3 regions of the Buttiauxella sp. JUb87 genome follow, and region 1 is predicted to be linked to each of the others. Evidence: predicted binding sites of a transcription regulator. Region 1 holds the regulator's gene; each other region holds the start of a gene.
The links. The regulator sigma-54, encoded in region 1, starts transcription at its own class of promoters, with help from an activator protein. The targets are predictions, from matches to a motif close to GTTGGCACANNTTTCGCTNT.
Positions count from the first base shown of each region.

Region 2: EC843_RS05355 (branched-chain amino acid ABC transporter substrate-binding protein) is a predicted target of sigma-54. The motif match lies at 5,786-5,805, and genes of this name have one in related genera.
Region 3: hycA (formate hydrogenlyase regulator HycA) is a predicted target of sigma-54. The motif match lies at 2,801-2,820, and genes of this name have one in related genera.

Region 1 is NZ_SNVY01000002.1:770,396-780,873, reverse strand. It holds gene EC843_RS11815 (TIGR01212 family radical SAM protein) at 321-1,253, shown strand; gene arcB (aerobic respiration two-component sensor histidine kinase ArcB) at 1,304-3,652, shown strand; gene elbB (isoprenoid biosynthesis glyoxalase ElbB) at 3,888-4,541, shown strand; gene mtgA (monofunctional biosynthetic peptidoglycan transglycosylase) at 4,538-5,266, shown strand; gene npr (PTS phosphocarrier protein NPr) at 5,272-5,544, opposite strand; gene rapZ (RNase adapter RapZ) at 5,541-6,395, opposite strand; gene ptsN (PTS IIA-like nitrogen regulatory protein PtsN) at 6,449-6,940, opposite strand; gene hpf (ribosome hibernation promoting factor) at 7,148-7,435, opposite strand; gene rpoN (RNA polymerase factor sigma-54) at 7,458-8,891, opposite strand; gene lptB (LPS export ABC transporter ATP-binding protein) at 9,066-9,791, opposite strand; gene lptA (lipopolysaccharide ABC transporter substrate-binding protein LptA) at 9,798-10,361, opposite strand; gene lptC (LPS export ABC transporter periplasmic protein LptC) at 10,330-10,478, opposite strand, start outside.
Region 2 is NZ_SNVY01000001.1:1,116,249-1,126,726, reverse strand. It holds gene EC843_RS05390 (efflux RND transporter periplasmic adaptor subunit) at 1-130, opposite strand, end outside; gene cusF (cation efflux system protein CusF) at 216-560, opposite strand; gene EC843_RS05380 (efflux transporter outer membrane subunit) at 595-1,980, opposite strand; gene EC843_RS05375 (copper/silver response regulator transcription factor) at 2,163-2,846, shown strand; gene EC843_RS05370 (Cu(+)/Ag(+) sensor histidine kinase) at 2,836-4,278, shown strand; gene ldtA (L,D-transpeptidase) at 4,373-5,302, shown strand; tRNA gene EC843_RS05360 (tRNA-Asn) at 5,400-5,475, opposite strand; gene EC843_RS05355 (branched-chain amino acid ABC transporter substrate-binding protein) at 5,931-7,052, shown strand; gene EC843_RS05350 (branched-chain amino acid ABC transporter permease LivH) at 7,216-8,130, shown strand; gene livM (high-affinity branched-chain amino acid ABC transporter permease LivM) at 8,141-9,433, shown strand; gene EC843_RS05340 (ATP-binding cassette domain-containing protein) at 9,430-10,305, shown strand; gene EC843_RS05335 (ABC transporter ATP-binding protein) at 10,302-10,478, shown strand, end outside.
Region 3 is NZ_SNVY01000002.1:216,911-227,388, reverse strand. It holds gene hycC (formate hydrogenlyase subunit 3) at 1-1,627, opposite strand, end outside; gene EC843_RS09410 (4Fe-4S dicluster domain-containing protein) at 1,624-2,229, opposite strand; gene hycA (formate hydrogenlyase regulator HycA) at 2,311-2,766, opposite strand; gene hypA (hydrogenase maturation nickel metallochaperone HypA) at 3,350-3,709, shown strand; gene hypB (hydrogenase nickel incorporation protein HypB) at 3,702-4,565, shown strand; gene EC843_RS09390 (HypC/HybG/HupF family hydrogenase formation chaperone) at 4,556-4,816, shown strand; gene hypD (hydrogenase formation protein HypD) at 4,816-5,937, shown strand; gene hypE (hydrogenase expression/formation protein HypE) at 6,051-7,061, shown strand; gene flhA (formate hydrogenlyase transcriptional activator FlhA) at 7,211-9,295, shown strand; gene yajD (HNH nuclease YajD) at 9,337-9,684, shown strand; gene EC843_RS09365 (methyl-accepting chemotaxis protein) at 9,860-10,478, opposite strand, start outside.

The sequences.
Region 1 (10,478 bases):
CCTGGGTATTGTGATCTCTCTCACTATCCTGGAGGCTGAAAAATTCCAGAGCGTGCTGGAGATGATGGTATTGGCAGGATCTTATGCTATCAACGCGGTGTGGCGTGTTGTATGACACTGTTTTTCACAAGGCCACATATTCTTTAAAAATAGAGGGTCAATATAAGGAAAAGTAATCATCTTGCTTGTGATTAGAATTGCACTTATTTTGCATTTATATGCAATAGATAAAGCTGCGCCAGAGCGATTGATCCAGGTCATCGCTAAAATGGGCAGAAAATGGCAGGCTACCTCCCTTTTACAGGGCGGCCCATCAGATTATGCAGTTACAGAAATTAGTCAATATGTTTGGTGGGGATCTTCAGCGTCGTTATGGTCACAAAGTCCATAAACTCACGCTGCATGGCGGTTTTAGTTGCCCAAACCGCGACGGTACTATTGGACGCGGCGGCTGTACTTTCTGCAATGTCGCTTCTTTCGCCGACGAAACCCAACAAAACCATTCTATCGCTGAGCAGCTCGAACGCCAGTCACAGCTGGTAAACCGGGCAAAACACTATCTTGCTTATTTTCAGGCTTACACCAGTACGTGGGCAGAAGTGCAGGTGCTTCGCTCGATGTACCAACAAGCCGTTAGCCAGGCCAGTATTGTCGGCTTATGTGTTGGTACGCGCCCGGATTGTGTGCCGGATAGCGTGCTCGATTTGTTAAGTGAATATCATGACAAAGGTTATGAGGTCTGGTTAGAACTTGGCTTGCAGACGGCGCATGACAAAACGCTACATCGAATAAATCGTGGGCATGATTTTGCCTGTTATCAGGAAACGACACGTCGTGCCCGTGCGCGCGGCTTGAAAGTTTGCAGCCACTTGATTGTTGGCCTGCCTGGAGAAGGTCAGGAACATTGCCTGCAAACGCTCAAGCAAGTCGTTGAGACGGGCGTGGATGGCATCAAACTGCATCCACTCCATATAGTCAGCGGTAGCACGATGGCGAAAAGTTGGCAGGCAGGACGACTGCAAGGCATCGAACTGGAAGAGTATGCGACTACCGCAGGTGAGATGATTCGCCATACGCCGTTCGATATTGTTTATCATCGCATATCTGCCAATGCCCGCCGTCCGACCCTGCTGGCACCGCTGTGGTGTGAGAACCGATGGACTGGAATGGGGGCAATCGATAAGTATTTGACGGAGCATGGAACACAAGGCTCGGCATTGGGTTCGCCATGGACCCCAGCAATTCTGTCGTAATCACTAAGCGTGCGGTATATTTAGCTGATTGAAGGCGAGGGAAACGTTCCATGAAGCAAATCCGGTTACTGGCACAATATTACGTTGATTTGATGGTGAAGCTCGGATTAGTGCGCTTCTCATTATTGTTGGCTTCCGCCCTGGTGGTGTTGGCTATTGTGGTGCAAATGGCCGTGACGATGTTGTTACGTGGCCAGGTTGAAAGCATTGATGTCGTCCGCTCTATCTTTTTTGGACTGCTAATTACTCCCTGGGCTGTCTATTTCCTTTCTGTGGTGGTTGAACAACTCGAAGAGTCTCGCCAAAGGCTGTCAAAACTGGTGCAGAAACTTGAAGAGATGCGCGAAAGAGACCTGAAACTTAATGTGCAGCTTAAAGACAATATTGCGCAATTAAATCAGGAAATTGCCGTTCGCGTGAAAGCAGAAGATGAGCGTCAAACTATGCTTGAGCAACTCAAAGTTGAGATGCAGGAGCGTGAAGAGACGCAAATTCAGCTTGAGCAGCAATCGTCGTTTTTACGCTCATTCCTCGATGCTTCCCCGGATCTGGTTTTCTATCGTAATGAAGATAAAGAATTTTCAGGCTGTAACCGTGCCATGGAGTTGTTGACGGGCAAAAGTGAGAAGCAACTGATCAGACTGAAGCCAGAAGAGGTCTACTCGCCAGAAGCAGCCCAAAAGGTTATCGAAACGGATGAAAAAGTGTTCCGCCATAACGTTTCGCTCACCTATGAACAGTGGCTGGATTACCCCGATGGGCGCAAAGCCTGCTTTGAAATTCGCAAAGTGCCGTATTACGACCGCGTGGGTAAGCGTCACGGTTTGATGGGCTTTGGCCGCGATATTACCGAGCGCAAGCGTTACCAGGATGCACTTGAACGCGCCAGTCGCGATAAAACCACCTTCATTTCAACCATCAGCCATGAACTGCGTACACCGCTAAATGGGATCGTCGGTTTGAGCCGTATCTTGCTCGATACCGATCTGAATCCTGAACAAACCAATTACCTCAAAACCATTCATGTATCGGCAATAACACTCGGTAATATTTTCAACGATATCATTGATATGGATAAGCTTGAACGTCGCAAAGTTCAGCTTGATAACCAGCCGATTGATTTCACTGGTTTTCTGGCTGATTTAGAGAATCTTTCCGGTTTGCAAGCACAGCAAAAAGGGCTGAAGCTGGAAATGAACTCTACGTTACCACTGCCGCATAAAGTGGTGACCGATGGAACACGTCTGCGCCAAATCCTTTGGAATCTGATCAGTAACGCCGTTAAGTTCACGCCAAAAGGAGGACTGGTTGCTGTGCGCGTGTGTTATGAAGAAGAAAACACCTTGCGCTTCGAAGTTCAGGATTCCGGCATTGGCATTCCTCAAGACGAACAGGACAAAATCTTCGCCATGTATTATCAGGTGAAAGACAGTCATGGCGGCAAACCGGCTACCGGTACGGGAATTGGCCTGGCGGTATCGCGCCGTCTGGCGAAGAGTATGGGTGGTGATATTACCGTTAGCAGCAAGCCCGGTGAAGGTTCGTTGTTTACCCTGACCGTGCAGGCACCGCGTGTTGCGGATGAAGTTGAAGATACCCTTGAAGACGATGAAATGCCGCTGCCGGCATTGCACGTCTTATTGGTTGAAGATATTGAACTCAACGTGATTGTTGCCCGTTCGGTGCTTGAGAAGCTCGGCAATAGCGTCGATGTCGCGATGACCGGTAAAGAAGCGCTAGAAAAATTCACCCCAGGGGAATATGACCTGGTGCTGTTGGACATCCAGTTACCTGATATGACGGGGCTGGATATTTCCCGGCAACTGACCACGCATTATGCGCGTGAAGATTTACCACCGCTGGTGGCATTGACTGCTAACGTATTGAAAGATAAAAAAGAGTACCTGGATGCTGGCATGGATGATGTGCTGAGCAAACCCCTCTCTGTTCCGGCGTTAATGGCGATGATCCAAAAATTCTGGGACAACCAACAGTCAGAGTCTAAGAAGGAGTCTCAAGTGCCTCAAGTTAATAGTGAAAAGCAGCAAGCATTGCTCGATATTCCAATGCTTGAGCAGTATATGGACCTCGTCGGACCAAAACTGATTACTGATGGGCTGGCGATGTTTGAAAAAATGATGCCGGGCTATCTGAGTGTACTGGACTCCAATATGACTGCTCGCGACCAGAAAGGGGTCGTGGAAGAAGGTCATAAGATTAAAGGAGCCGCAGGGTCTGTTGGGCTACGTCACTTGCAGCAAGTTGCTCAGCAAATTCAATCGCCGGACTTACCTGCATGGTCAGAAAACGTCGGTGAGTGGATTGAAGAGTTGAAACAAGAATGGCAACACGATGTTGATGTTCTGAAAGCCTGGGTGGCAAACGCTCCCAAAAAATGACCCCGGATAAACCGGGGTGCGCGAATTCTGCGCCAACACCAGGGAAAAGTCAGGTTGCGCCGTTGAGTTATAAGTCTTTATCCAAATGGCGCAGCCGATAATCTTGTGTGCTGCTCAGGCATTAAGATAGCAAATCTTAAATAGTTTGTTACATGAAACAGTAAAATGTGTGAAGCATAGCGATCAAATCATCATAACTGATGATGAAATTTGCATGATGAAAAGGAATGGCTGAATGAAGAAGATTGGTGTGGTGCTCAGTGGGTGTGGGGTCTACGACGGAAGTGAGATTCAGGAAGCTGTGATTACCCTGCTGGCTATCGCTCGGTCAGGTGCTGAAGCGGTATGTTTTGCACCCGATAAACCTCAAGCAGATGTTATTAATCACCTGACTAATAATAAGTCTATTGAGCATCGTAATGTGCTGGCTGAAGCGGCGCGAATTACTCGTGGTGCGGTAGCGCCATTAGCGCAGGCCGATGCCAGTCAACTGGATGCGCTTATTGTGCCTGGCGGTTTTGGCGCGGCGAAAAACTTATGTAATTTTGCAAGCCATGGGAGCGACTGCCAGATTGATAGCGATCTACGCCGTCTGGCTCGTGATTGCCATGCCCAGGGTAAACCACTCGGCTTTATTTGTATTGCCCCAGTGATGTTACCAAAAATTCTTGATGTGCCGGTGCGTTTGACTATCGGTACAGATATCGACACGGCAGAAGTCGTTGAAGAAATGGGGGCCGAACATGTTCCGTGCCCGGTTGACGATATTGTGGTTGATGAAGAACACAAAGTGGTGACCACGCCTGCTTATATGCTGGCGACCCGTATCGATGAAGCCGCAATGGGTATCGAAAAGCTGGTGGCCCGTGTCGTGGATATGACTGCATGAAGAAAGGGCGTATCGCGCTCTTGAGCTTTTTCAAGCGCTGGCTGTTGCGTGGTCTACTGGCACTGGCGGGAATTTGGCTGGCCGGGATAATCCTGTTTAGTTTTATGCCGGTGCCGTTTTCAGCAGTGATGGTCGAGCGGCAGTTTAGTGCCTGGTTCAGCGGTGATTTTAGTTATGTTGCGCACTCGGATTGGGTGAGCATGGACGAGATCTCGCCGTGGATGGGGCTGGCGGTGATTGCGGCAGAAGACCAGAAATTCCCTGATCACTGGGGGTTTGATGTAACGGCAATTGAAAAAGCTATTGCACATAATGAGCGAAATGAAAATCGCGTTCGTGGTGCATCCACACTCTCTCAGCAAACGGCGAAAAACCTATTCCTGTGGGATGGTCGTAGTTATCTGCGCAAAGGCCTGGAAGCGGGATTGACCCTTGGCATGGAAGTGGTCTGGACTAAACGCCGCATCCTGGCGGTTTACCTGAATATCGCGGAGTTTGGTGATGGGGTTTTTGGTGTGGAAGCCGCCTCGCAGCGCTATTTCCATAAACCTGCCAGCCGCCTTACGGCATCAGAAGCAGCACTTCTCGCAGCCGTTCTCCCTAATCCCATCCGCTTTAAAGCGAATGCTCCTTCCGGTTATGTACACCAGCGTCAGCAATGGATTTTGCGCCAGATGCGCCAGCTAGGTGGCGAATCGTTTATGGCGCAGCATGAGTTGAAGTGAGTTAATTAGTCTTCGTCAAAACCGGCATTGAATAGCGCGATAACGGCGTTCAATGCCTGTTCTTCTTCGGGGCCAGTGACTTCAATTTCAATGTGACCCCCTTTAGCAGAATCCAGCATCAGCAATGCAATGACGCTATTGGCTTCAGCTTCCGTGCCAGCCTCGTTGCGCAGCATCACTTCGGCGTCAAAGCTTTGTACCAGTTCGAACAGCTTCATCGCTGGGCGTGCGTGCATGCCCAGTTTGTTGGTTATCTCAACGGTCTGTTTTACGGTCATGTTTTACGTTTTTCCAGCGTGCGGTGACGGGATTGCACGTTCTTGCCGCGTGAACGGAAATAATCTGCCAACTGTTCAGCGATATAAACTGAACGGTGTTTACCGCCGGTACAGCCAATCGCCACAGTTAGATAGCTGCGGTTATTGGTTTCCAGCATAGGTAACCATAGCTCAAGATAGCTACGCGTCTGGTAGATAAAATTGTGGACTTCGGTATGACGGTCGAGGAACGCAGCAACAGGTCTGTCCAGACCGGTCATCGGGCGCAGCTTCGGGTCCCAGTGCGGGTTTGGCAGGAAGCGCACATCGAACACGTAATCCGCATCAATCGGAATACCATGTTTAAAGCCAAAGGACTCGAACACCATTGTCAGCTCACGTTCACGTTTACCAAGCAAACGGGTACGCAGCATTTCCGCGAGCTCATGCACCGACATCTCAGAGGTGTCGATGATCAGATCGGCTCTGGATTTCAATGGCTCCAGCAAGTCACTTTCTTCATCTATCGCACTTTCCAGCGAGAGATTTTTACTGGAAAGCGGGTGCAAGCGGCGCGTGTCACTATAACGACGAATCAGCGTGTTGCGATCGGCATCAAGGAACAACAATTGTGGTGAGAATGAGTCAGGCAGACTGGTCATTGCCTGTTCAAAGATCTCCGGATTTTCCGGCATGTTACGCACGTCGATGCTGACTGCCGCAGAAATTTGGCGTTCTGCGAGGGTTTTAGCAAGATCAGGTAATAGCACCACTGGTAGGTTATCTACACAGTAGAATCCCATATCTTCTAGTGCACGCAAGGCTACAGACTTCCCTGAACCAGAGCGGCCGCTGACAATCATCAGCACCATGTTTTCACTCCCCCAACTTTTCTTGCTGCGGCATACCCGTGACCGCAGCCAGATTATTCACTTTCACTACCTTGTTCTGTTTCGGTAATGATCTGATAAAGCTCTTCATCGCTCTGTGCAGAACGCAGGCGGCGGCAAATCGTTTTGTCAGCCAGACGTTTTGCTACCAGAGACAAAGTATGTAAGTGCGTTTTTGTTTGATCCGCAGGAACAAGCAGCGCAAACATCAGGTCAACCGGTTGGTTATCGATGGCGTCAAAAGCGATAGGGGTTTCCAGTTTAATAAACACCCCAACGGCACGAGTCGTATCTTCTTCCAGTTTCCCATGGGGAATGGCGATGCCATTTCCGATACCGGTACTGCCCATGCGTTCGCGCGTCAATACAGCCTCAAATACCACTTGTGGTGGCAGGCCTAGCTGTTTTGCTGCCAGTTCACTGATGATTTCCAGTGCACGCTTTTTACTCTGGCAATGTACGTTGGTACGGGTACATTCCTTGTTCAGGACTTGACTAAGTTGTAGAGCAGAATCGTTGTTCATCATAAGTTCACCTAAGCACCCTGTTATGCTAACGGCTCGTTACTCCACGCAACGAGCCGTCTTTACCCTTCATACTTCAAGTTGCATATGCGTTGGCTTCCTCGCTCACCCCAGTCACTTACCAGAGTAAGCTCATGGGGATTCACTGTGTAGCCGCCTTTCTGCAACTCGAATTATTTTGGGTAACTGCTTATACAGTTGCCCGGATTATCAGTGTTGTTTTAGTTTATCTTTATGTTTGGTTAACTGGCGAGCCAGTTTATCAATCAGACCGTCAATCGCCGCATACATATCCTGCCCTTCCGCGCTGGCATGAATTTCACCACCATTTACATGAAGCGTTGAATCGGCAATATGCGTGACTTTTTCCACTTTTAACACAATATAGACTTGGTTAATTCTATCGAAGTACTGCTCCAGTTTGGCAAACTTCGTACTCACAAATTCGCGCAGTGCGTCAGTGATTTCGACGTTATGTCCTGTAATGTTGAGCTGCATAGTGTCTTCCTTATCGGTTAAGTCAAACCAACTGTTTACGCTGATTTGACGGTGGTATGGATAAAGACTCTCGGTACTTCGCAACAGTGCGGCGTGCCACCATGATCCCCTGATCCGATAGCATAGTCGTTAACTTGCTATCACTCAGTGGTTTCGCAGGGTTTTCCGCAGCAATTAATTTCTTCACTAATGCACGAATTGCCGTCGAGGAGGCTTCACCTCCACCTTCGGTATTAACGTGGCTTGAGAAGAAATACTTCAATTCAAAAATGCCGCGTGGGCTATGTAAATATTTTTGCGTGGTCACTCGGGAAATGGTCGATTCATGCATTTCTACGACCTGAGCGATATCAGCAAGCACCATCGGTTTCATGTGCTCTTCGCCGTGTTCAAAAAAGCCTTGTTGCTGTTCAACGATACAGCGACTGACGCGCAGCAGCGTGTCGTTCCGGCTTTCCAGGCTCTTAATCAGCCACTTTGCTTCTTGCAGATTACTGCGAATAAATTGCGAGTCGCTGTCATTGCGGGCACTGGTGCCCATTGCAGCATACTGCTGGTTTATTTTCAGACGAGGGAGGCTGTCGGCATTGAGTTCTACAGTCCAGTGACCTTGCGTTTTTTTCACCAGAACATCCGGTATGACATATTCCGGTTCACCGGTCTGAATGGATTGCCCTGGGCGTGGGTCAAGAGACTGAATCAGGCACATTGCCTCTTTCAGCACCTCTTCTTTCAGACGGGTGACGCGCATCAGGCTGCGGAAGTCATGGTTAGCGAGCAGATCCAGGTGATCGCTGACAATCAAGCTGGCTTCGGTTAACCATGGCGTTTCGCGAGCGAACTGTGAAAGCTGTATGAGCAGGCAATCGCGTAGATCACGTGCGGCAACACCCACAGGATCGAAGCGTTGAACGCGTTTGAGTACGGCTTCCACTTCGTCGAGGGTGATTTCGTCATCACCCATGCTTTCCAGAATTTCTTCCAGAGAAACTGTGAGATAACCCATTTCGTCAACGGCATCGACAATAGAGGTCGCAATTGCTGTGTCAGTATCTGAAAACGGGGTGAGATCAACCTGCCACATCAGATAATCCTGAAGAGACTGGGTCGTTTCCCCCTGATAAACCGGCAATTCGTCGTCGATATAATCGCTTCCGGTTCCTGATGGAGTGCCTGCGGTGTAGATTTCGTCCCAACTGGTATCCAGCGGTAACTCGTCAGGCATTTCTTTTTGCTCAAGCGCCTCACGGGTATCTAACGCTTCGTTTTCACGTACTTCCTGAGTTTCAACTTCTTCATGCAGATCGGTTTGCTCAAGCAGTGGGTTACTTTCCAGTGCTTGCTGAAGTTCTTGCTGTAGCTCTAACGTCGAAAGTTGCAACAGACGAATTGCCTGCTGTAACTGGGGAGTCATAGCAAGTTGTTGGCTAAGCCGTAATTGCAAACCTTGCTTCATATTCAGAGCGAGCTTCCTCAGGTTATACTCGTCATACTTCGAGCTGCAGGGGTGTTGACTGCACTTCTTCACCCCAGTCACTTACTCAAGTAAGCTCCTGGGGATGAACTCCCTTGTCGCCTACCTGCAACTCGAATTATTTTGAGTATAAATATTATAATTTTTACTACCCTATCAGAGTCTGAACTCTTCGCCCAGATACACGCGCTTAACATGCTCGTCTTCCAGGATTTCGGCTGGAGTGCCATGGGCGATTAAATGGCCCTGGCTTACGATGTAGGCACGTTCACAAACAGCCAGCGTTTCGCGTACGTTATGGTCAGTAATCAACACCCCGAGCCCACTGTCGCGCAGATGCTCAATGATTCGCTTGATGTCGATGACGGATATTGGGTCAACACCAGCAAAAGGTTCATCCAGAAGAATAAATTTTGGATTTGCGGCTAATGCTCGGGCAATTTCGACACGACGACGCTCGCCACCAGACAATGACTGCCCGAGGTTATTACGCAAATGTTCGATGTGGAATTCTTCCATCAGCTCATTAGCGCGGTCATCACGCTGCTCAACAGAAAGATCGTCACGGATTTGCAGCACAGCCATTAAGTTATCGAACACACTTAAACGGCGGAAAATAGACGCTTCTTGCGGTAAGTAGCCGATACCTCGACGAGCACGAGCATGAAGTGGCAGAAGGCTGATGTCTTCATCATCAATAATAATGTTGCCGGCGTCACGCGGCACAATGCCAACCACCATGTAAAAGGTGGTGGTTTTCCCGGCACCGTTTGGGCCAAGTAACCCGACAATTTCACCCGACTTAACAGCCAGGCTGACATCTTCAACGACGCGGCGGCCTTTGTAGGCTTTGGCGAGATTTTTTGCAATTAAAGTAGCCATAACGAATTAGTTACTCTTTTTCTGCGCAGGGGCTGGTGCCGGAGCCTGGCCGTCTTTTTTCTGCAGTTGAGAAGGGACCAGAACGGTGGTGACACGTTTACCTTTTTCGCTAAAGGCCTGCATCTTCTGTTCTTTCACCAGATAAGTAATTTTGTCGCCTTTGATATTGCTGTCGACCTGCTCGAGATAAGCATTACCGGTCAGAACTACAAAGTCGTTTTGCAACTCATAGTGCATGGTCGCTGAGTGGCCGCTAACGGGTTTACCGCTATCTTGCATCTGATAGAACGTGGCTGGATTACCATAACCATCAATGACTTCTTTGCCTTCTTCGCCGCCAGGACGAGTCACAACCACTTTGTCGGCGTTAATTTTGATACTGCCTTGTGTCACGATCACATTGCCAGTGAAGGTGACGACGTTGCCCTGCATATCCAGCGACTGTTGGTCAGATTCAATGTGAATCGGCTGATCGGTATCACCGGTCAACGCAAATGCCGAAAAACTAGCGGCTAAAAGCGTACTGGTTAGTACTAAATTACGGCTGAGTTTGTTTATTTTGGATTTCATAGGATGTTCTAACCTTTTCAATCAGCTCGGCATTTTTGCTGCGTAAATTTCCACGCATTTTGAGGCCGGTGGAGTTAAAGCTGGTTCCATACAAGGTTACCTGGTCATCAGAGGCAA
Region 2 (10,478 bases), on a different contig from region 1:
TACGCTCGGTCGATTGCGTGGCCATTTTAGGGACAGAAGCAAAATAGCGGTAAGCAGCAACGGATATTATCCCTCCGACGATCAGACTGCTGATAATAAGCGCAGTATTTTTTATTTTTAAAGAAGCCATATTTCTTCCTGATAAATAAAATGGCAAGCGGGATTTGTAGGGTGGATAAGCGATAGCGTCATCCACCATTTTGAAGTGAACCTCACTAATTAGCCTTAATTTCCTGAAGCAGAGAAGTATTACCTTGCTGAATAAAACTAAAATTTACATTATTCCCAGCTTTCAGTGATTTAATATTGGCGTCTAATTCGCTGAAGGTAAATCGCATGGTCATTGCTGGCCAACTGACTGCCGGAATAGCCTCATGTGCAATCGTAATTTTCTTGTTTTTAGTATCAATATCTTTGATGACACCCTTGGCCGTAATCACTTGCTGTTGTGCGGCGGTAAGGGTGGCAACCGCATCGCTTTGGGGCGATTCTGCTGCCTGAACTCCGGCAACCATAGCAACTGAGAAAATGCCAAATAAAGCAATTTTAATTGAACGCATATTAATGATTCCTCTGATATCAAAACGAAAATAATTATTGAGTCCAGCCGCCACCCAGAGCCGTAAACAAGGTGATTTCATTAACTTGTTGAGAATATCTCAGGTCGAGTAATGATTGCTGTGTTGAAAATAGTGAACGCTCTGCATCGAGTACCTCGATATAACTCACGGCACCGCTGGAATATAACCCTTTGGCACGTTGTAGCGTGATTTGCAGTGAGGCAAGATAACGTTGCTGTGCCGTAATTTGTTGGCTGATGGTTTCACGCAGCGCAAGAGCATCAGCAACTTCTTTAAAAGCGGTCTGAATTTTTTGCTCGTAATTGACAACAGACTGCTGCTGGCGAATTTTTGCCAGTTCAAGGTTGGCACTATTACGCCCGGCATTGAAAATAGGAATTTCAATTTTCGGGACGAAATTCCACATCCCACTGGCAGGATTAAACAGGCTTGAAAGCTCGGTACTGCTGCCTGAAACCCCACCCGTCAATGAAATAGAAGGGAAGAATGCGGCCCTGGCGGCACCAATATCGGCATCGGAGGCTTTTAACAGATGTTCGGCTTCCAGAATATCGGGCCTTTGCAGCAAGATCTCAGAAGATAAATTCGGCGGAAGCTGTACCGGATTAATATCTTTGTCGCTGTGGATTTGGTCATCAGGTTGAGCGGTATAAGTTCCCAGTACCAGTTGCAGTGCATTGTTCGCTTGTGCCAGTTCACCTTCTCTTTTGGCGATTTCTGCACGGGTACTTTCAATCAAGCCACGAGATTGTTCTAACGCCAGTAAGTTAGTACTGCCGGTGATAAGCTGTTTTTCCACAAAGGCATAAGATTGCTGGTAATTCTGGAGTGTTTCTCGGGCAATATTCAATTGCTCAGCCGCCAGTCGCTGGTTGAAATAGCTCTGCGAAACATTAGAAATCAGCAGAATATGCACTGCCCGCTGTGCTTCCTCACTTGCAAAGAATTTTTGCCGGTCGGCATCACTCATGTTTTTCAGTTTGCCGAAGAAATCCAGTTCAAAGCTAAGGGCCATACCTGCTTCATATTTTTGGTCAGTGGAACTGTCACTTTTTAACCCGCCACTGTAGGTAGTTTCTGCCGAGGCGTTGAGCTGCGGGTATCTGTCGGCGTCCGTGACATTGTATTGCGCACGGGCTTCCTGAACTTTTAACGCCGCCATCCGCAGATCTCGGTTGTTTTGCAGTGCGGTATCGATAAGCCTGATGGCCTGCGGATCGGCAAAGAAGTTACGCCAGCCGGTGTCCTGATAACCGGCCGTTGCCGGAACCAGTGCATTTTTCGAGAGTGAGAAACGCTGCGGGACTGGCGTTTCAGGGCGCTGATAATCGGGTGCCAGCGAAATACACCCTGTCAGAATGAATAACGTACTCAGTGTTAAAAGCTTAAGTTTGAACATGTCACTTCTCGTCCCTGCAAGCCGGTTACATCAGGCTGATAAATTCTGCAGACACTTTACGGGAGCGACTCTGTTGGGTGAGTGACAGGATAATGACAAAGCTGTCATTTTGCGCTTATCTCATTGATCTCGCCCTGTTGCCCACTAGAATGGCACCACCACACTGAAAGGGAGGAGAGGTTGTGAAAATATTAGTCGTCGAAGATGAGGCCAAAACCGGTGAATATCTGTGCAAAGGTTTGAAAGAGGCCGGTTTCGTCGTTGATCTCGCAGACAATGGTTTGACGGGTTACCATCTGGCGATGACCGGTGATTACGACCTGGTGGTACTGGATATCATGCTTCCTGACGTGAATGGCTGGGAAATCGTCCGCATGCTGCGGGCCGCGAAGAAAGGGATGCCGGTCCTGCTGCTTAGCGCCTTAGGCACCATTGAGCATCGTGTGAAAGGTCTTGAGCTGGGCGCGGATGACTACCTGGTAAAACCTTTTGCTTTTGCAGAGTTGTTGGCTCGCGTCAGGACGCTGTTACGCCGTGGCTCGACAGTAATCGCCGAAAGCCAGTTTCAGGTGGCCGACCTGACACTTTTTTTGGTTTCCAGGAAAGTGACCCGTGGCGCAAGCCGTATCACGCTGACCAGCAAAGAATTCACACTACTGGAGTTCTTTCTGCGCCACCAGGGCGAAGTCTTGCCGCGCTCTCTTATCGCCTCCCAGGTTTGGGACATGAATTTTGACAGTGATACCAATGCCATTGATGTTGCGGTGAAGCGGTTACGCGCCAAAATTGATAACGATTTTGAACCTAAATTAATCCAGACCGTTCGCGGTGTCGGGTATGTTCTTGAGGTGCCTGATGAAGATTAGCGCGAAACGTCGACCTTTATCTCTGGCAGTCAGGTTGACCTTATTTATTAGTCTTTCGACTATTCTCGCTTTTCTGATCTTTACCTGGGTGATGATAAATTCAGTAGAACAACATTTTTCTGAGCGGGATGTTTATGATCTGAAACAAATCAGTTCAGTGCTGGAAAATATCATCAAAGAACCGAAAAAAAGTGAAGCGCAGAAAATAGAAAAGCTCAGTGACATCCTGACCAGTTACCAGAATATTACGGCTTTGCTTCGTGACGGGAATAATAATATTCTTTATCATTCGTCTAAAGGTGCCGACCTGAGTGCTATTCTTCCCTCACAATATCCGGGTGCAGGAAAGGTACTATTGTGGTCCGGGAAAATGAGTGAAAATGAAAAACACTCTACTATGGCGAATAAAAACACCATTTACCGAATTATAGAAACACCCATTAAAACATCTGAAAATACCCATGAGGCGCCTTATATTTTATTGACGGCAATGTCCTTTGACTACCACCAGCATTACATTGATACGCTAAAGGTGGACCTTATTTATATTGCCCTGGCAATCAGTGTTTTGATTGTTCTCATTGTTTTATTTGCAGTTTATAAAGGGCACCAGCCATTAAGAAATGTCAGCATGAAAATAAAAGACATTTCTTCTGAGAACTTAGATGTCAGACTGGAGCCAGACCGGGTGCCGATTGAGCTTGAACAACTGGTTATTTCTTTTAATCATATGCTTGAACGGATAGAAGATGTGTTTATCCGCCAGGCTAATTTTTCTGCGGACATCGCCCATGAAATACGCACGCCGATTACCAACCTGGTGACGCAGACGGAAATTTTATTAAGCCAATCAAGAAGTAATGATGAGTTGAAAGAGGTTCTTTACTCTAACCTCGAAGAATATAATCGCATGGCGAAGATGACCAGCGACATGCTCTTCCTGGCTCAGGCGGATAATAACCAACTCATTCCTGAACAAGTGACGCTCGACCTCAGGGATGAAACCAGCAAAGTCTTCGAGTTTTTTGATGCCTGGGCTGAGGAGCGCGGCGTCCGCCTTGCTATTAACGGCGATGCTTCCAGAGTCAAAGGTGACCCACTGATGCTGCGCCGGGTGATTAATAATCTTGTCTCCAATGCGATTCGCTATACTCCCGGCAACATGACCGTCACCGCGCATATTAATGAACGCGAAAGATGGGTTGACCTGATTATTGAAAACCCAGGAACACCTATACCTGAAGAGCATCTCAACCGATTGTTTGATCGCTTTTATCGCGTTGACCCGTCAAGGCAAAGAAAAAGTGAGGGCAGTGGGATTGGCCTGGCCATTGTAAAATCTATTATTACCGTCCACCAGGGTAAAATTAGCGTGGCTTCAGATGCGGTTTCAACTCGTTTTACCATCTCACTGCCCAAATTTTCCGACTGACTCCCGCTTATTATTTTGTAAGACTTTCCTCACAAAAAACTCAACGGAGGGTTATATTTAGCTTATCTATATCATGTTTGAGAACAGGGAAATGATGATTCGATTATCCTGGCTGGCTCTGGTGCTTGCCTCCGTTAGCAGTAGCGCTCTGGCAGTCAGCTATCCGCTACCACCCGAGGGTAGCCGCCTGGTCGGTGCGCCGTTAACCATTAGCGTTCCGCAAGGGAATACCCAGCCGCTGGAGTATTATGCCGCGCAGTACGGGCAAGGTTTCAGCAATATGCTGGAAGCCAACCCAGGTGTCGATCCGTTCCTGCCAAAAGCGGGTATCCAGTTGATCATTCCACAGCAGGTGATTTTGCCGGACACCGTACGCCAGGGCATTGTGATTAACGTCGCCGAAATGCGGCTTTACTACTACCCACCGGAGAGCAACACGGTAGAAATCCTACCTATTGGTATTGGCCAGGCTGGGCGCGAAACGCCGCGTAACTGGGTGACGAGGGTGGAGCGTAAGCAAGAAGCTCCGGGCTGGACACCAACGGCGAATACCCGGCGCGAGTACGCGAAAGAGGGTAAAACCTTGCCAGCCTACGTGCCACCAGGTGAGGAAAACCCGATGGGGCTTTACGCGATTTACATCGGCAAGCTGTACGCTATCCACGGCACTAACGCCAACTTTGGTATTGGCCTGCGCGTCAGCCAGGGGTGCATCCGTCTGCGTAAAGACGACATAAAATATTTGTTCGATAACGTGCCGGTGGGGACGCGCGTGCAGTTTATTGACCAGCCGGTGAAAGCAACCGTCGAGCCAGACGGGCGGCGTTGGCTGGAAGTGCATGAGCCATTGTCCCGCAACCGTGCGGAGTTTGAATCTGACAATAAAGTCCCACTGCCTATCACCCCAGCACTGCGCAATATGACTGAAGGTTACGGTGTGGATGCCGTCATGGTGAGTGCCGCGTTAACCCGCCGTTCCGGGATGCCGGTGCCGATTAGCATGGTATCCGGAAAAACCGGGTAGTTTTAAATACTGGGATAAGGGCAGGCGCGGGAATTCGAGACGCGAAAAGTAAAAACATAAAAGCCCGCTTAAGTTTCCTTAAGCGGGCTTTCGAATTTGGCTCCTCTGACTGGACTCGAACCAGTGACATACGGATTAACAGTCCGCCGTTCTACCGACTGAACTACAGAGGAATCGGTTAACGGGGCGCATATTAACGATTAGCTCGTGGCATGTCAAAGGGTTCGCGCAAAACTTTTTTGTTTGCTCTTTTTATAGTCAACTTGTTGAGTTTTAACACGAATTGTCCTGGTCTGGGTTGAACTAACAGCATCCCTTCATTATGTAAGTTCTTTATTGGTGCAAAGCCGCTTCGTTCATCACTTATTTGCTTTATTGTTAAGCAGATGTGATCCCCGCTGTAATTTCATCGCGTTGTGCCGAGCGCCTTACCAGCGCACTCTATACTGACATATGTCGAAACATTGACATTTGGTTAACAATTCTGGCAACCATTTTGCTTAATGTTCAAGGCCGTGATTAATCACAGGGAAAAGCAGTTTGTATTTTGTTCGCGTTTTTGCTTTTGAAAATGGCTCTTACACCGTTTTGCATAAACCTCTTTGCTGATTTGCTAAGGAACATACAAATGTCGCTGAAATTTATCAGAAGTCCTCTTTCTCTTGTGTTGGCTGGTTGTCTGGTGACGGCGTTTTCCGCCCACGCCGATATTGTGATTGGTGTTGCTGGGCCATTTACCGGGCCGAACGCGACTTATGGTGATCAGTACTGGCATGGCGCGACGCAAGCCGCGGAAGATATTAACGCCGCCGGTGGCATCAACGGCGAAAAAATCAAGCTGGTGCAGGGTGATGATGCTTGTGAACCAAAACAGGCAGTGTCAGTTGCTAACCGTCTGGTGGATCAGGATAAAGTGAATGCTGTGGTCGGGCATTTTTGTTCTTCATCTACCGTACCGGCCTCAGAGGTGTATAACGACGCCGGTATTCTGACTATCACCCCTGGGTCGACTAACCCAATTATCACTGAACGAAACATGAATGATCTGTTCCGCATGTGTGGGCGTGATGACCAGCAAGGGCAGGTCGCCAGCGATTTTATTATCGACAAGCTTAAAGCCAAGCGTGTGGTGATCATTCATGACAAAGATACCTACGGGCAGGGGCTGGCGGATGCCACCAAAGCAGCGCTGGCGAAACGCGGCGTCAACGATGTGATGTACGAAGGGTTGTCGCGCGGCGAAAAAGACTTTAATGCGCTGGTGACCAAAATCAGTGCACAAAAACCTGACGTGGTGTTCTTCGGCGGTTGCCATCCGGAAGCGGGGCCACTGGTACGCCAGATGCGTGAGCAGGGCGTGCAGGCCAAATTCTTCTCCGGCGACTGTATCGTCAACGAAGAGATGGTTACCGCGGCAGGCGGACCGCAATACACCAACGGCATCTATATGACCTTCGGCAAAGATCCGCGTTTAATTGCTGACGGCAAAGCGGTTATCGATAAATTCCGCGCTAACAAATTTGAGCCAGAAGGCTACACCCTCTATTCCTACGCCTCTGTGCAGGCTATCGCTGCGGCATTTAAAGCCACTGGTGGCACCGACTCGGCTAAAGCCAGCGCCTGGCTGAAAGCTAATCCGGTGGATACTGTGATGGGCAAAAAAGCCTGGGATAGCAAAGGCGACCTGAAGGTGTCGGACTATGTCGTTTATGAATGGGACGACAAAGGCAAATACAAAGAAGTCCAATAAGGTTCGCTGGACAACAATACGCTATTGGGGTTTGTCGGGGGGATAAGCGGTAGCGTCATCCACCATTTACGCCTGTGATTGCAGGTGAAAGTGTCGGGTGACGCTTCGCTTACCCGACCTACAAAAGAAGTTTGTCCGCCGCCCTAAAAGAGATTGCCTATCTATGGACGCATTCTTCCTGCAACAGTTGATTAATGGCTTAACGCTAGGTTCCGTCTACGGGTTGATAGCCATTGGCTACACCATGGTTTACGGCATTATCGGCATGATTAACTTCGCGCACGGCGAAGTGTATATGATCTCCGCTTATCTGTGCGCCATCGGCCTGGCGCTACTGTCGTTCTTCGGCCTGCAATCATTCCCGTTACTGATCCTCGGCACGTTGGTATTTACCATTGTGGTGACGGGTGTGTATGGCTGGACCATTGAGCGCATCGCCTATAAACCGCTGCGCAACTCGACGCGTTTAGCGCCGCTGATCTCCGCCATTGGCATGTCGTTGATTCTGCAAAACTATGCACAAATCAGCCAGGGGCCGCGCCAGCAGGGCATTCCCACCATGCTTGATGGCGTGCTCCGTTTGCATATTGGCGATGGTTTTGTGCAAATCACTTATACCAAAGTGTTCATCCTGATTGCTTCGTTTGCTGGCATGTTGCTGCTTACCTGGATAATTGGTAATACCAGGCTGGGACGCATGTGCCGTGCGGTTCAGCAAGACCGCAAAATGGCTTCGATTCTGGGGATTAATACCGACCGCATTATCTCGCTGGTGTTTGTGATTGGTGCGGCGATGGCGGGGCTAGCGGGTGTGTTGATCACCATGAACTACGGTACTTTTGATTTCTACGCCGGTTTTATTATTGGCATCAAAGCGTTCACGGCGGCAGTGCTGGGCGGGATTGGCTCGTTGCCTGGCGCGATGCTTGGTGGGTTAATTCTTGGTATTGCCGAGGCGCAGTTCTCGGGCATGGTGAATTCCGATTACAAAGATGTGTTCTCGTTTGGATTGCTGGTGGTGATCCTCATTTTCCGTCCTCAGGGGCTGCTTGGCCGACCTTTCGTTGCCAAAGTGTGAGGGAGAAAAAATGACAACAGAAACGGTTATGCATGAAGGTTTTTCCCTCAAACGCTGCGTGCTGGACGCGATTTTCGCCGGTCTTGTCGCATTGATTGTTTTTGGCCCGATAGTAGGTGTGGTGCTGGATGGCTACAGCTTTAATTTCGAAGGGCAGCGGCTGGTGGTCATTATCGCAGTGGTGATGGTCGGGCGTTTTTTATTGAGCGCTTTTTTGACCACACACGCCGGGATACGTTTTTTGAGCCGCTTTGAAACGGATAACTCGGGTGTGTATGTGCGCCCACCGGAATACAAAAGCCGCCTGCGCTGGATTATTCCGCTGGTGATTGCACTGGCAGTTTGTTTCCCGTTTGTGGCGACCAAATATGTACTGACAGTAGCGATCCTCGGGCTGATTTACGTGCTGCTTGGCCTTGGGCTGAATATTGTGGTGGGCCTCGCGGGGTTGTTGGACCTGGGTTACGTCGCCTTTTACGCCATTGGCGCGTATGGCCTGGCGCTGGGGTATCAATACCTCGGGCTGGGTTTTTGGTCGATGTTACCGCTTTCGGCGCTGATGGCGGCGGCGGCAGGTGCGCTTCTTGGTTTCCCTGTATTGCGTATGCACGGTGATTACCTGGCAATTGTGACGCTGGGATTCGGGGAAATTATCCGTCTGGTGCTCAACAACTGGCTGACGTTTACCGGCGGCCCGAACGGGATCTCCGCACCGCCGCCGACGCTGTTTGGCCTTGAGTTTGGACGGCGCGCCAAAGAAGAAGGCGGAGTGCCGTTCCATGAGTTTTTCCATCTTACCTATAACCCCAACCTGAAGTTTATTTTTATCTACACCATCCTGGTGCTGGTGGTTTTGCTGGTGCTGTACATCAAACACCGCCTGACACGCATGCCAATTGGCCGCGCCTGGGAAGCGTTGCGTGAAGATGAAATTGCCTGCCGATCGATGGGGCTGAATCATGTGCTGGTTAAGCTATCTGCTTTTACGCTGGGTGCTTCCACCGCGGGTATTGCCGGGGTCTTCTTCGCCACTTATCAGGGCTTTGTTAACCCGACATCGTTCACCTTCTTTGAGTCGGCGTTAATTCTCGCCATTGTGGTTTTGGGTGGCATGGGGTCGACGATTGGCGTGGTGCTGGCAGCGTTTGTGCTGACCGTGACACCCGAACTACTGCGTAGTTTTGCTGAATATCGCGTGCTGCTGTTTGGCATGTTAATGGTGGTGATGATGATTTGGCGGCCACGTGGCCTGATTCGCATCAATCGTAGCGGCTTTGTGGTGCGCAAAGGAGTGGCGCCATGAGTGAAATGATTCTTAGCGTCGAACATTTGATGATGCACTTCGGCGGTATTAAAGCGCTTAACGACGTGAATCTTGAGGTGCGCCGTGGGTCGATTACCGCACTGATTGGCCCCAATGGCGCGGGAAAAACCACGGTATTTAACTGCCTGACCGGTTTTTATAAAGCCTCCGGCGGCAATATCTTGTTTAACACGCGTGATAAAACCACCAACGTGATTCAAATCCTCGGGCAGAAATTCCAGCCTGGCGACTGGGTTAATCCGGCGCAACTGGGTTCGCGTCTGTTCTACAAAATGTTCGGCGGCACACACCTGGTAAACCGCGCCGGGCTTGCGCGAACCTTTCAAAATATCCGCTTGTTCCGGGAAATGTCGGTGGTGGAAAACCTGCTGGTGGCGCAGCACATGCAGGTGAACCGTAATTTGCTGGCCGGTGTGCTGAATACGCCTGCGTATCGACGCGCCGAAAGCCGGGCTTTGGACCGCGCGTTTTACTGGCTGGAAGTGGTAGAACTGGTGGATTGCGCCAACCGCCTGGCGGGTGAGATGTCTTACGGGCAACAGCGGCGTCTCGAGATTGCCCGTGCGATGTGTACCGCGCCGGAAATGATCTGCCTCGATGAACCGGCGGCGGGTTTGAACCCGGTTGAAACCCGCACGCTGAGTAAGATAATCCGCTTCCTGCGCGACCACCACAGCATCACCGTACTGCTGATTGAACATGATATGGGCATGGTGATGGAGATTTCCGACCACATCATTGTGCTCGACCACGGGGATGTGATTGCGCAGGGTAAACCTGAACAAATCCAACACGATGACAAAGTGATTGCCGCCTATTTGGGCACCGACGAAGACGAGGTCAGTGTATGAGTGAGGCGATGCTGGAATTTCGCAATGTGGACGTTTTTTACGGCGCGATTCAGGCGCTAAAACAGGTTTCTTTGCAGGTCAACGAAGGGGAAACCGTGGCGTTGATTGGCGCGAACGGGGCCGGGAAATCGACGTTGTTGATGTCGATTTTCGGCCAGCCCCGTATTCGCGCC
Region 3 (10,478 bases), 550 kb from region 1:
CCATCGCTTGTTCGTGGTCGTAACCGCAGACCCAGGCCGTGCCGCGTGAGCGGTTTGGCAGGCGGTCGCCACGGAAAATCACCATCAAAATCAATGGCAGTAGTGGGCTGGCAATCAGCAACAGGGTGATCATCGGTTGTGAAACGGTGGTGTTAGCCGTTTGCAGCGGCAGTGGAATGGCGTTCTGCAACAGCGGAATCAGCCATGGCGCAGCAACACCGGCAATCACACAACAGGCGGCCAGTGCAGCCACACTCAGGTTCATCAAGAACGGTGCAGATGTGGCGTTTTCAGCTTCCGGTGTGCGCGGTGCGCCCAGGAAGGTAACGCCATACACTTTCGCCATACACATCACCGCCAGCGCGCCAGTAATCGCCAGGCCTACAGCCAGCAACGGGCCTAAGAAGCGAGCGATAAACAGCGGCAAGGTGCCGAGGTGGAAGAACGACTGATAAATCACCCATTCGCCAGCAAAACCGTTCAGCGGAGGCAGAGCAGCCATCGCCATCAGGCCAATCAGCATGGCGATGGAAATCAGCGGCATACGCTTGCCAATCCCGCCCAGTTTTTCGATGTCGCGATGGCCGGTGCGGAACCAGACAGCGCCTGCGCCGAGGAACAAGGTGGTTTTGAATACGCTATGGTTGAACAGGTGATACAAGCCACCAATCATGCCCAGCGCAACCAGCGTGGATTCGTTTAATGCCAGACCCATCAGGCCAACGCCGAGGCCGAGCAGAATAATGCCGATGTTTTCCAGCGAGTGGTAAGCCAGCAGGCGGTTGATATTGTGTTCCATCAGCGCGTACAGGCCGCCGATAAACGCTGTAATCATCCCCAGAACCACCACCAGAATGCCCCACCACAGCGGAATCACGTTGCTGATCAGTGAGAAACTCATAATGCCGAACAAACCAATTTTCAGCACCACTGCAGAAAACAGCGCCGCAGCAGGAGCAGACGCATTGGCGTGTGCCTGAGGCACCCAGCCGTGCAGCGGGATAATGCCTGCCAGCAGGCCAAAACCAACCAGACCCAGCAACCAGACGACGGAGCTGATTGGCGCGCCATTGGTCAACAAATGCAGTTCGGCGTAGCTCAGCGTGCCGTACTGTTTCCACAGCATCCAACAAGCGATGGCCAGTAGCACGGTGCCGAGGCGGCCCAGCGCAAACCACAGCTGCCCGGATTTCTGGCAGCCCGTCAGGAAGTAGCCGCTGAGTGCGACGATTTCTGCCAGCACCACTAACATGCCGAGGTTATCAGCCACCAGTGCCGCAACCGCCGCCGCCATCACCAGGTTCACCAGCAAGCCATTGGCTTTGACTGCCTGATGGCGATGCCAGTCGATATTAAACAGCGAGATAAACAGACCTGGCAGACCCAACGTCACCAGCCAGATGCCGTTAAAGGCGTTGAGCTGTAAATGCAGTTGCCAGACTTGTGCCATACCGCTAAAGCCGGTTAAGGCATCGAAACCGGCAATCAGCACCAGCACCGAACTGATAGCTCCGCCAATCCCGGCGATAAAACCGCTCAGCGGTTTATTAAATGCCGTGATTCCTGCCAGCACTGCGCTCAGCACAAATCCCATTAGTGCCCAATGAATCAGGATAAATGCACTCATTTTTTTACCTCAGGCTGGGTAAACAGGGTGAGATCGCCAAGCGTGGTGCTCAGGGTCAATTCACGTTTGCGTTTGCTGGATTTGGCAATGTCATTGTTATCTACCACACGCAGCGCTTTAGTTGGGCAGGTGCGCACGCACGCCGGGCCGTCTTCGTCGAAACTGCACAAGTCGCATTTCACGGCGATAGCGCGGATGCCCGGCGCCCAGTCGATAAGCGTGCTGACACGCGCAGGGGCTGGCGGTGCAGGAGGCGCTTTCGGGCTGTTGGCATTAGCCGGGATATGAATGGGGCGGCTGCCGGAGAATTCGATAGAACCGAATGGGCAGGCGATAGCGCACAGTTTGCAACTGACGCACAGGCTTTCATTAAGCTGTACTGCGCCATCAACGCGTTTAATGGCATTTACCGGACAGACGCCAGCACAAGGCGCATCTTCACAGTGATGGCACATTTGCGGCGCGGAATCATTCGCGTCACGCATCACTTTCAGGCGTGGCATGGATTGCAGGCCGTGCAGGCGGTGCGTTTCAGAGCAAGCCGCCTCGCAGGTATGGCAACCCATGCAGAGTTTGGAGTCGGCGATTATAAAGCGATTCATCATTTTCATCATTTTCATCATTTTTGACGAAATAGTGCCGACGGCTGCCGTTTCGACAGTTTTCGACACCCCGTATGACTATCAAGCCTGAGAGCTTTGTTGCAGTTGGCCCATCGACACAGGCGTGTCGCTGTGAACTGCGCTGTACAGGCTTTCGTATACCGGATGGATTTTTTCGAGGTAATGCTCGAGCACATCGTCGCGACTACGGTTGCTGATGGTGCTATCGATACGGCCTTCGTCATCAAGGATTGCTTTAGCAATCAACACTCTGTCTTCGCCGTTACGCTTCTCGACGTAGTACTCGATGGTGTGGCTGTTGAAGCCTTCTGCCAGGCGGACGTGAATGACGAAATGGTCAAATAAGAAGAAGCGCAGTGAATCATCAGGGTTGCATCCCACGGCGTGATGCAGTTTGGCCTTAGAAAGGGTGATGCCCTGAATCAAGCTATTGCAGTAATGTTGCCACTGCGTGAGCAAGCGTTGGTGCTTGTCGGCAATGTATTCGGCTTTTTCGCTCAGTTCCCAAATGTTCATTATTAAATCACTCTGTTTTTGCTGTTGCGTCTACAGAGCACGTTTCGTGCCAACATTGTATCTTTTTGAAATTATTGATTTTTGTATTAATTGCGAGTGAGTAACCACAGGATTGACATGTCATTTCGACATGTTTGACGGGGGAATGTCAGCATTGTTTATGCTGAGTAAGGTGGTGTTCCGTTCACCCGGGAGATCTCAGGTCCTTCATATATCTGCGAACGGTGAACGTGCCAGGTGGCTCACGCCAGCCCCCTGGCAACCCCGGCGCCCGGTGATTAAATTGCCGCTGCGCGGTAAACCCCAGCTTATCCCCAACGTTCAGGGTCGTTCGCGACTCGCTCCCGGCGATCGCTCTCTTTCGCTGCTCCCGGCAGCTCAGCCCTGACTTATGGGTAACGCTGGGGCAATTTATACCGGGACTCAAGGTCAAAACCGGTTCGGCTTTTGACGTTCACCGTTTCGGTAAGTTCAGGGGTCGGTAAACTTTCAGTGAACGGAATAAATTCGGTCTGTCAGAGAAATGGATATAAACCCTGGCATCATCCTTGCATTACCTCCCCCCAGATACCCCGGAGGCAACATGCACGAAATCACTCTCTGCCAACGCGCACTGGAACTCATCGAAGCTCAAGCCCGCCAACACGGCGCGACACGTGTCACCGCCGTCTGGCTGGAAGTGGGTGCTTTCTCCTGCGTTGAACAAAGCGCGCTGGAGTTCTGTTTCGAACTGGTGTGCCGCGACACCCTCGCTGAAGGTTGCCAGCTTCATATCCATCAGCAAGAAGCGGAATGCTGGTGCTATGACTGCCAGCAGCACATCACCTTGTTAACCCAGCTAGTCCGGCGTTGTCCGTTGTGCGAGGGCAGCAATTTACGCATCGTTGCCGATGATGGCGTGCAGATTAAGCGTCTGGAAGTAGAGGAGACGAATCATGTGTAGTACTTGTGGTTGCGCTGAAGGCAACCTGTATATAGAAGGCGACGAGCGCAACCCGCATTCTGGATTCCGTAGCGCACCTTTCGCGCCAGCCGCACGGGCTTTAACGCCAATCACTGGAGTTAAATTTGCCCCCACCACCGATGAACAAGGCGACCTGCATTATGGCCATGGTGCCGCAGGCACTCACGCGCCAGGCATGACTCAACGCCGGATGCTGGAAATCGAACTCAACGTGCTGGATAAAAATAACCAGCTCGCCATCTATAACCGCGAACAGTTCGCGAAACAGCAGCAACTGGTGCTGAACCTGGTTTCCAGCCCCGGCTCCGGTAAAACAACACTGTTGACGGAAAGTCTGAAACGCCTGATTGGCCGTGTACCTTGCGCGGTGATTGAAGGCGACCAGCAAACCGTAAACGATGCCGAACGCATTCGCGCCACCGGCACGCCAGCGATTCAGGTGAACACCGGTAAAGGCTGCCACCTTGATGCGCAGATGATCCGCGACGCCATGCAACGCCTGCCGCTTGAGCGCAACGGCATTCTGTTTATCGAAAACGTCGGCAACCTGGTGTGTCCGGCGAGTTTTGATTTGGGCGAACGCCATAAAGTGGCGGTGCTTTCGGTGACCGAAGGCGAAGACAAACCGCTGAAATACCCGCATATGTTTGCCGCCTCTTCATTAATGCTACTCAACAAAATCGACCTGTTGCCATATTTGCAGTTCGATGTTGAGAAGTGCCTCGACTACGCTCGCCAGGTGAACCCGAATATTGAAATCCTGCTGGTTTCTGCAACGAGCGGTGAAGGTATGGACGAATGGCTGAACTGGCTGGAGACGCAGCGATGTGCATAGGCATTCCGGGTCAAATCGTCGAACGCTTGCCGGATGGCAGCGCCAAAGTCGACGTCTGCGGCATCAAGCGTGATGTCAACCTGATGCTGGTGGGCGACGCCCAAATCGGCCAGTGGGTGCTGGTGCATGTCGGTTTTGCGATGGCGATTATTGATGAAGCCGAAGCTCGTGACACGCTCGATGCGCTGCAAAACATGTTTGAAGTGGAACCCGATGTCGGCGGCCTGTTGTTTGGGGAAGAACGCGGATGATGCATTTTGTTGATGAATACCGCGCGCCAGAAAAAGTCATGCAGTTGATAGACGTACTGCGTGAGCGTGCGCCTAAGCTGGCCTACACAGCACAACGCCCGCTGCGCATTATGGAAGTGTGCGGTGGGCATACTCACGCCATCTTTAAGTTTGGCCTCGATCAACTGCTGCCGGAAAACATTGAGTTTATCCACGGGCCGGGTTGCCCGGTTTGCGTGTTACCGATGGGCCGTATTGACGCATGTATCGAAATCGCCAGCCATCCCGAAGTGATTTTTTGTACCTTTGGCGACGCTATGCGCGTGCCGGGCAAAAATGGCTCACTGATGCAGGCCAAAGCTCGTGGTGCAGATGTGCGCGTGGTGTATTCGCCAATGGACGCCCTGGCGATGGCGAGCCAGAACCCGGAGCGTAAAGTGGTGTTCTTCGGCCTCGGTTTTGAAACCACTATGCCGACCACGGCTATCACCCTGCAACAAGCCAAAACGCAGGGCATCAACAATTTTTACTTTTTCTGCCAGCATATAACGCTGATTCCTACACTGCGCAGTCTGCTGGAGCAGCCCGACAACGGCATTGATGCTTTCCTGGCACCAGGCCATGTCAGCATGGTCATAGGCACAGAAGCCTATGACTTTATTGCCACTCAACATCATCGCCCGCTGGTGGTTGCCGGTTTTGAACCGCTCGACTTGCTGCAAGGCGTGGTGATGCTAGTGGAGCAGAAAATTCATCAGCACAGCAAAGTGGAAAACCAATACAAACGTGTGGTGCCGGATGCGGGTAATAACCTTGCGCAGCAGGCGATTGCCGAAGTATTTACTGTGCGCGGTGATGCCGAATGGCGCGGGCTTGGCACTATCAGTGATTCTGGTGTGCAACTGACAGAAGGTTATCGCCAGTTTGATGCCGAAGACCATTTCAAACCCGCACCGCAGCAGGTTTACGACGACCCGCTCGCCCGTTGTGGTGATGTGCTCACCGGGCGTTGCAAACCGCACCAGTGCCCAATGTTTGGCAAAACCTGCAACCCGCAAAATGCCTTTGGCGCGTTGATGGTGTCATCCGAAGGCGCATGTGCCGCGTGGTATCAGTATCGCGGTCAGGAGTGCGAAGCATAAAATCTTTTCGTTGGATGACGCTAACGCTTATCCAACCTACAAAAACGAGTCCAATGTAGGTCGGATAAGCGTTAGCGTCATCCGACATAGCCGTCCGACACAGGTAAAAAATCATGAAAACTATTGAACTCGCCCATGGCAGTGGCGGCCAGGCAATGCAACAGTTGATCGCCGACTTGTTTATGCAGGCGTTTGATAACCCATGGCTGGCAGAACAAGAAGACCAGGCGCGATTACCGCTCGCTGAGTTAACCGCCAGCGGCGACCGCTTAGCCTTTTCGACCGACAGCTACGTTATCGACCCATTGTTTTTCCCCGGCGGTGATATCGGCAAGTTAGCCATTTGCGGAACCGCGAATGACGTTGCCGTCAGCGGCGCGACCCCGCGCTGGTTATCGTGCGGGTTTATCCTTGAAGAAGGTTTGCCGATTGAAACCCTGGAACGCGTGGTCACCAGTATGGCGGCAACCGCCAAAGCGGCGGGTATCGCAGTGGTAACTGGTGACACCAAAGTCGTGCAGCGCGGCGCGGCAGACAAGCTGTTTATTAACACTGCGGGCATCGGTGCCATTCCTGCCGGGCTGAGCTGGGGCGCACAACACATTAGCGCAGGCGATGTGTTAATCGTTAGCGGAACACTGGGCGACCACGGAGCGACTATCCTTAACTTGCGGGAATCGTTGGGTTTAGAAGGTGCGTTGATGAGTGACTGCGCGGTGTTGACTCCGTTAATCGCGCCCTTGTTGAATATTGCGGGTGTGAAAGCGCTGCGTGATGCGACGCGCGGTGGCGTAAATGCTGTGCTGCATGAGTTTGCTGCCTCAAGCGGATGCGGCATGGAAATCACCGAAAGCCAGTTACCTCTGAACCCTGCGGTACGTGGTGTGTGTGAATTACTTGGCCTTGATGCGTTGAATTTTGCTAATGAAGGCAAACTGGTGATTGCGGTTGCGAGGGACGCCGCAGAAAGTGTTCTCGCGGCTTTACAAGCACATCCATTGGGGCAAGATGCCGCTATTATCGGTGATGTCGTCGAGCGCAAAGGCGTGCGAGTCGCCGGTCTTTATGGCGTAAAACGGACACTCGATTTGCCACATTCAGAGCCGCTACCACGGATTTGTTGACCTAAGCCAGGAATGCCGAGTGCCGTCCTGGCTACACTTGAGCGGTTTCATAATACAAATCGCCGGCGTTTGATTTCGTAGGGTGGATAAGCGCCAGCGTCATCCACCGCCACCGCCTCCGCCTCCGCACTACCAATTGGATAAGCAAAATGCCATACACACCGATGAGCGATCTCGGGCAGCAGGGTTTATTTGATATAACGCGCACCCTGTTGCAGCAACCTGATCTCCCGGCGCTTGCCCACTGCCTGACACAAATGGCAAAGCAGGGCGCACTGGCGGACAGAGTGAATATTCTGCTTTACCATCCGTTGCATCAGCGTGTGGCCTTTTATGGCCTGGATATACATGGCAAAGAACTGCATTACGAAGATGAAATGGTGCTGGCTAATGGGCCCGTGCGGCGTGTACTGTCGCGCCCGGAAGCGCTGATTTGTACCGAAGAAGAATTTAACGACACCTGGCCGCAGGTGATGAACCTTGAGCTGTATGCGCCATTTAGTCGCTATTGCCTGCTGCCTTTGGCGGCTGAAGGTAAAATCTTTGGCGGCTGCGAGTTTATTCGTAATAACGACGCCCCCTGGACCGACAAAGAACTTAATCGCCTGCATACGCTGGCGCAAGTGGTTGGGCTGGTGGCAGAACAAATCCAGTCGCGGCTCGATTCCAGCCACGATTACCAACAACTGTGCCGCGAACGTGATGACTACCGAATCCTGGTAGCGGTGACCAACGCGGTCTTGTCGAAGCTCGATCTCGATGAACTGATCAGCGAAATCGCCAACGAAATTCATCACTATTTCTCGATAGATTCCATCAGCATCGTTTTGCGCGGCAACCGCAAAGACCGCCTGACCGTCTACTCCACGCATTTCGTGAAAGAGCAGTCGTCTATCCACGACCAGAGCGATGTGGCACTGGCGGGTACGCTTTCCGAACGCGTATTCAAAAGCGGTGAAATGCTGCTTTTGAATCTGCATCACGGTGACCAACTCGCGCCGTATGAGCGCATGCTGTTTGAAATGTGGGGCAACCAAATCCAGACTTTGTGCCTGCTGCCGCTGACCTTTGGCAACAACATGCTGGGTGTGCTAAAGCTGGCGCAATGCGAGGCAGGGGTCTTTACCCCGCAAAACCTCAAACTGCTGCGCCAGATTGCTGAGCGAATTGCCATTGCGGTGGACAACGCGCTGGCGTACCAGGAAATCAATCGCTTAAAAGAAAATCTCGTCGACGAAAACCTCTACCTCACCGAGCAAATCAATAATGTCGCCAGTGATTTTGGCGAGATTATTGGCCGCAGCGACGTGATGTCCAACGTGCTCAAACAAGTTGAAATGGTGGCGAAAAGCGACAGTACGGTGCTAATCCTCGGTGAAACTGGCACCGGTAAAGAGCTGATTGCCCGGGCGATTCATAACCTCAGCGAGCGTAACAGCCGCCGCATGGTGAAAATTAACTGTGCGGCGATGCCTGCCGGATTACTGGAAAGCGACCTGTTCGGCCATGAACGTGGTGCGTTTACTGGTGCTAACACGCAGCGTATCGGGCGTTTTGAACTGGCCGACAAAAGCTCGATGTTCCTTGATGAAGTCGGTGATATGCCGCTCGAACTGCAGCCTAAACTGTTGCGTGTGTTGCAAGAGCAGGAATTTGAGCGGCTGGGTAGCAACAAAGTTCAGCAGGTGGACGTACGCTTAATTGCCGCGACCAACCGCAACCTCAAAGAGATGGTGGTCGAGCGCGAATTCCGTAGTGACCTTTATTATCGCCTGAACGTGTTCCCCATTACGCTGCCGCCGCTGCGTGAGCGCCCGGAAGACATTCCGCTATTGGTGAAATCTTTCACCTTTAAAATCGCTCATCGTATGAACCGTAATATCGACAGTATTCCGGCTGAAACTTTACGTACGTTAAGCCGTATGGACTGGCCGGGCAACGTTCGTGAACTGGAAAATGTCATTGAACGTGCGGTGCTGCTGACTCGCGGCAATGTGCTGCACCTTTCTTTGCCGGAAATGGATTACATCCAGCCGGAAGAAAAACCGGCGCGTCTGGTGGCGAGCAAAGAAATTCGTGAAGGGGAAGATGAGGCGCAGAGAATTTTGCGTGTGCTAAAAGAGACCAACGGTGTAGTTGCTGGCCCGCGTGGTGCGGCACAACGGCTGGGGCTAAAACGCACCACCTTGCTTTCGCGCATGAAACGCTTGGGGATTGATAAAGAGGGAATATAAACTAGTTATAACCCTACATTATTTACCAGGTAACCTTAACCATGGCACTGATCCCAAAAAACTACACGCGGCTGGAAAGTGGCTACCGTGAGAAAGCGTTAAAAATTTACCCGTGGGTATGCGGGCGTTGCTCGCGTGAGTTTGTCTATTCAAACCTGCGCGAACTGACGGTTCACCATATCGACCATGACCACACTAATAACCCGGAAGATGGCAGTAACTGGGAGCTATTGTGCCTGTATTGTCACGACCACGAGCACTCGAAATACACCGAAGCCGACCAATACGGCACCACTGTAGTTGCCGGTGAAGACGCGCAAAAAGACGTCGGCGAAGCGACGTACAACCCGTTCGCTGATTTGAAGTCGCTGTTGAATAAGAAGAAATAATTGGCGGATTAACCGGTTTTTTCGGATGACGCTGCTGTATGAGCTACGGTTCGATTATGACTTTGTAGGGGGATAAGCGTTAGCGTCTCCACCATATACGCCAGTTGTGTCATTAGTCAGAAAGGGCGGTTTCCCGCCCTTTATTTCTCTGGTGTTGGCACAATAAAAACAAACTTTAAAATTCTATCCAGCTATCTCTATTGTTGAGCGCAGCTGTTCTGGTTGGCATTGCAGTGACTAAGTTGTGAGTAGATGGACGAGCGGTTGTTGTCTCACCCTGGTTTTTTGAAACCCTAAATATCGACACCACTTTTTCAAGTTGTACTGCTTGTTCTTCAAGTGAGCTGGCGGCAGCCGAAGATTCTTCAACCAGCGCCGCATTTTGCTGCGTGGTGGTATCCATTTCCGCCATTGCCTGCGCAATCTGCGAAATCCCCCGGCTCTGCTCATCAGTGGCTGCGGCAATTTCGCTCATGATGTCTCTCACCTGGATAACTGACGTTTCGATGTTGTCCATCGCCACCCCAGCACCTTCCACCAGGCGGAAACCTGAATCGACATAAGAAACGGATTCGTGAATTAACGATTCAATCTCTTTTGCCGACTGCGCACTTCGCTGTGCCAGGTTGCGTACTTCACCAGCGACCACGGCAAAACCTTTCCCCTGATCCCCAGCTCGCGCCGCTTCAACCGCCGCATTCAGCGCCAGAATATTAGTCTGGAAGGCGATGCTATTAATCACGGTCGTGATTTCAGAAATACGGTGCGAGCTGCTTTGCACGTTTTTCATGGTG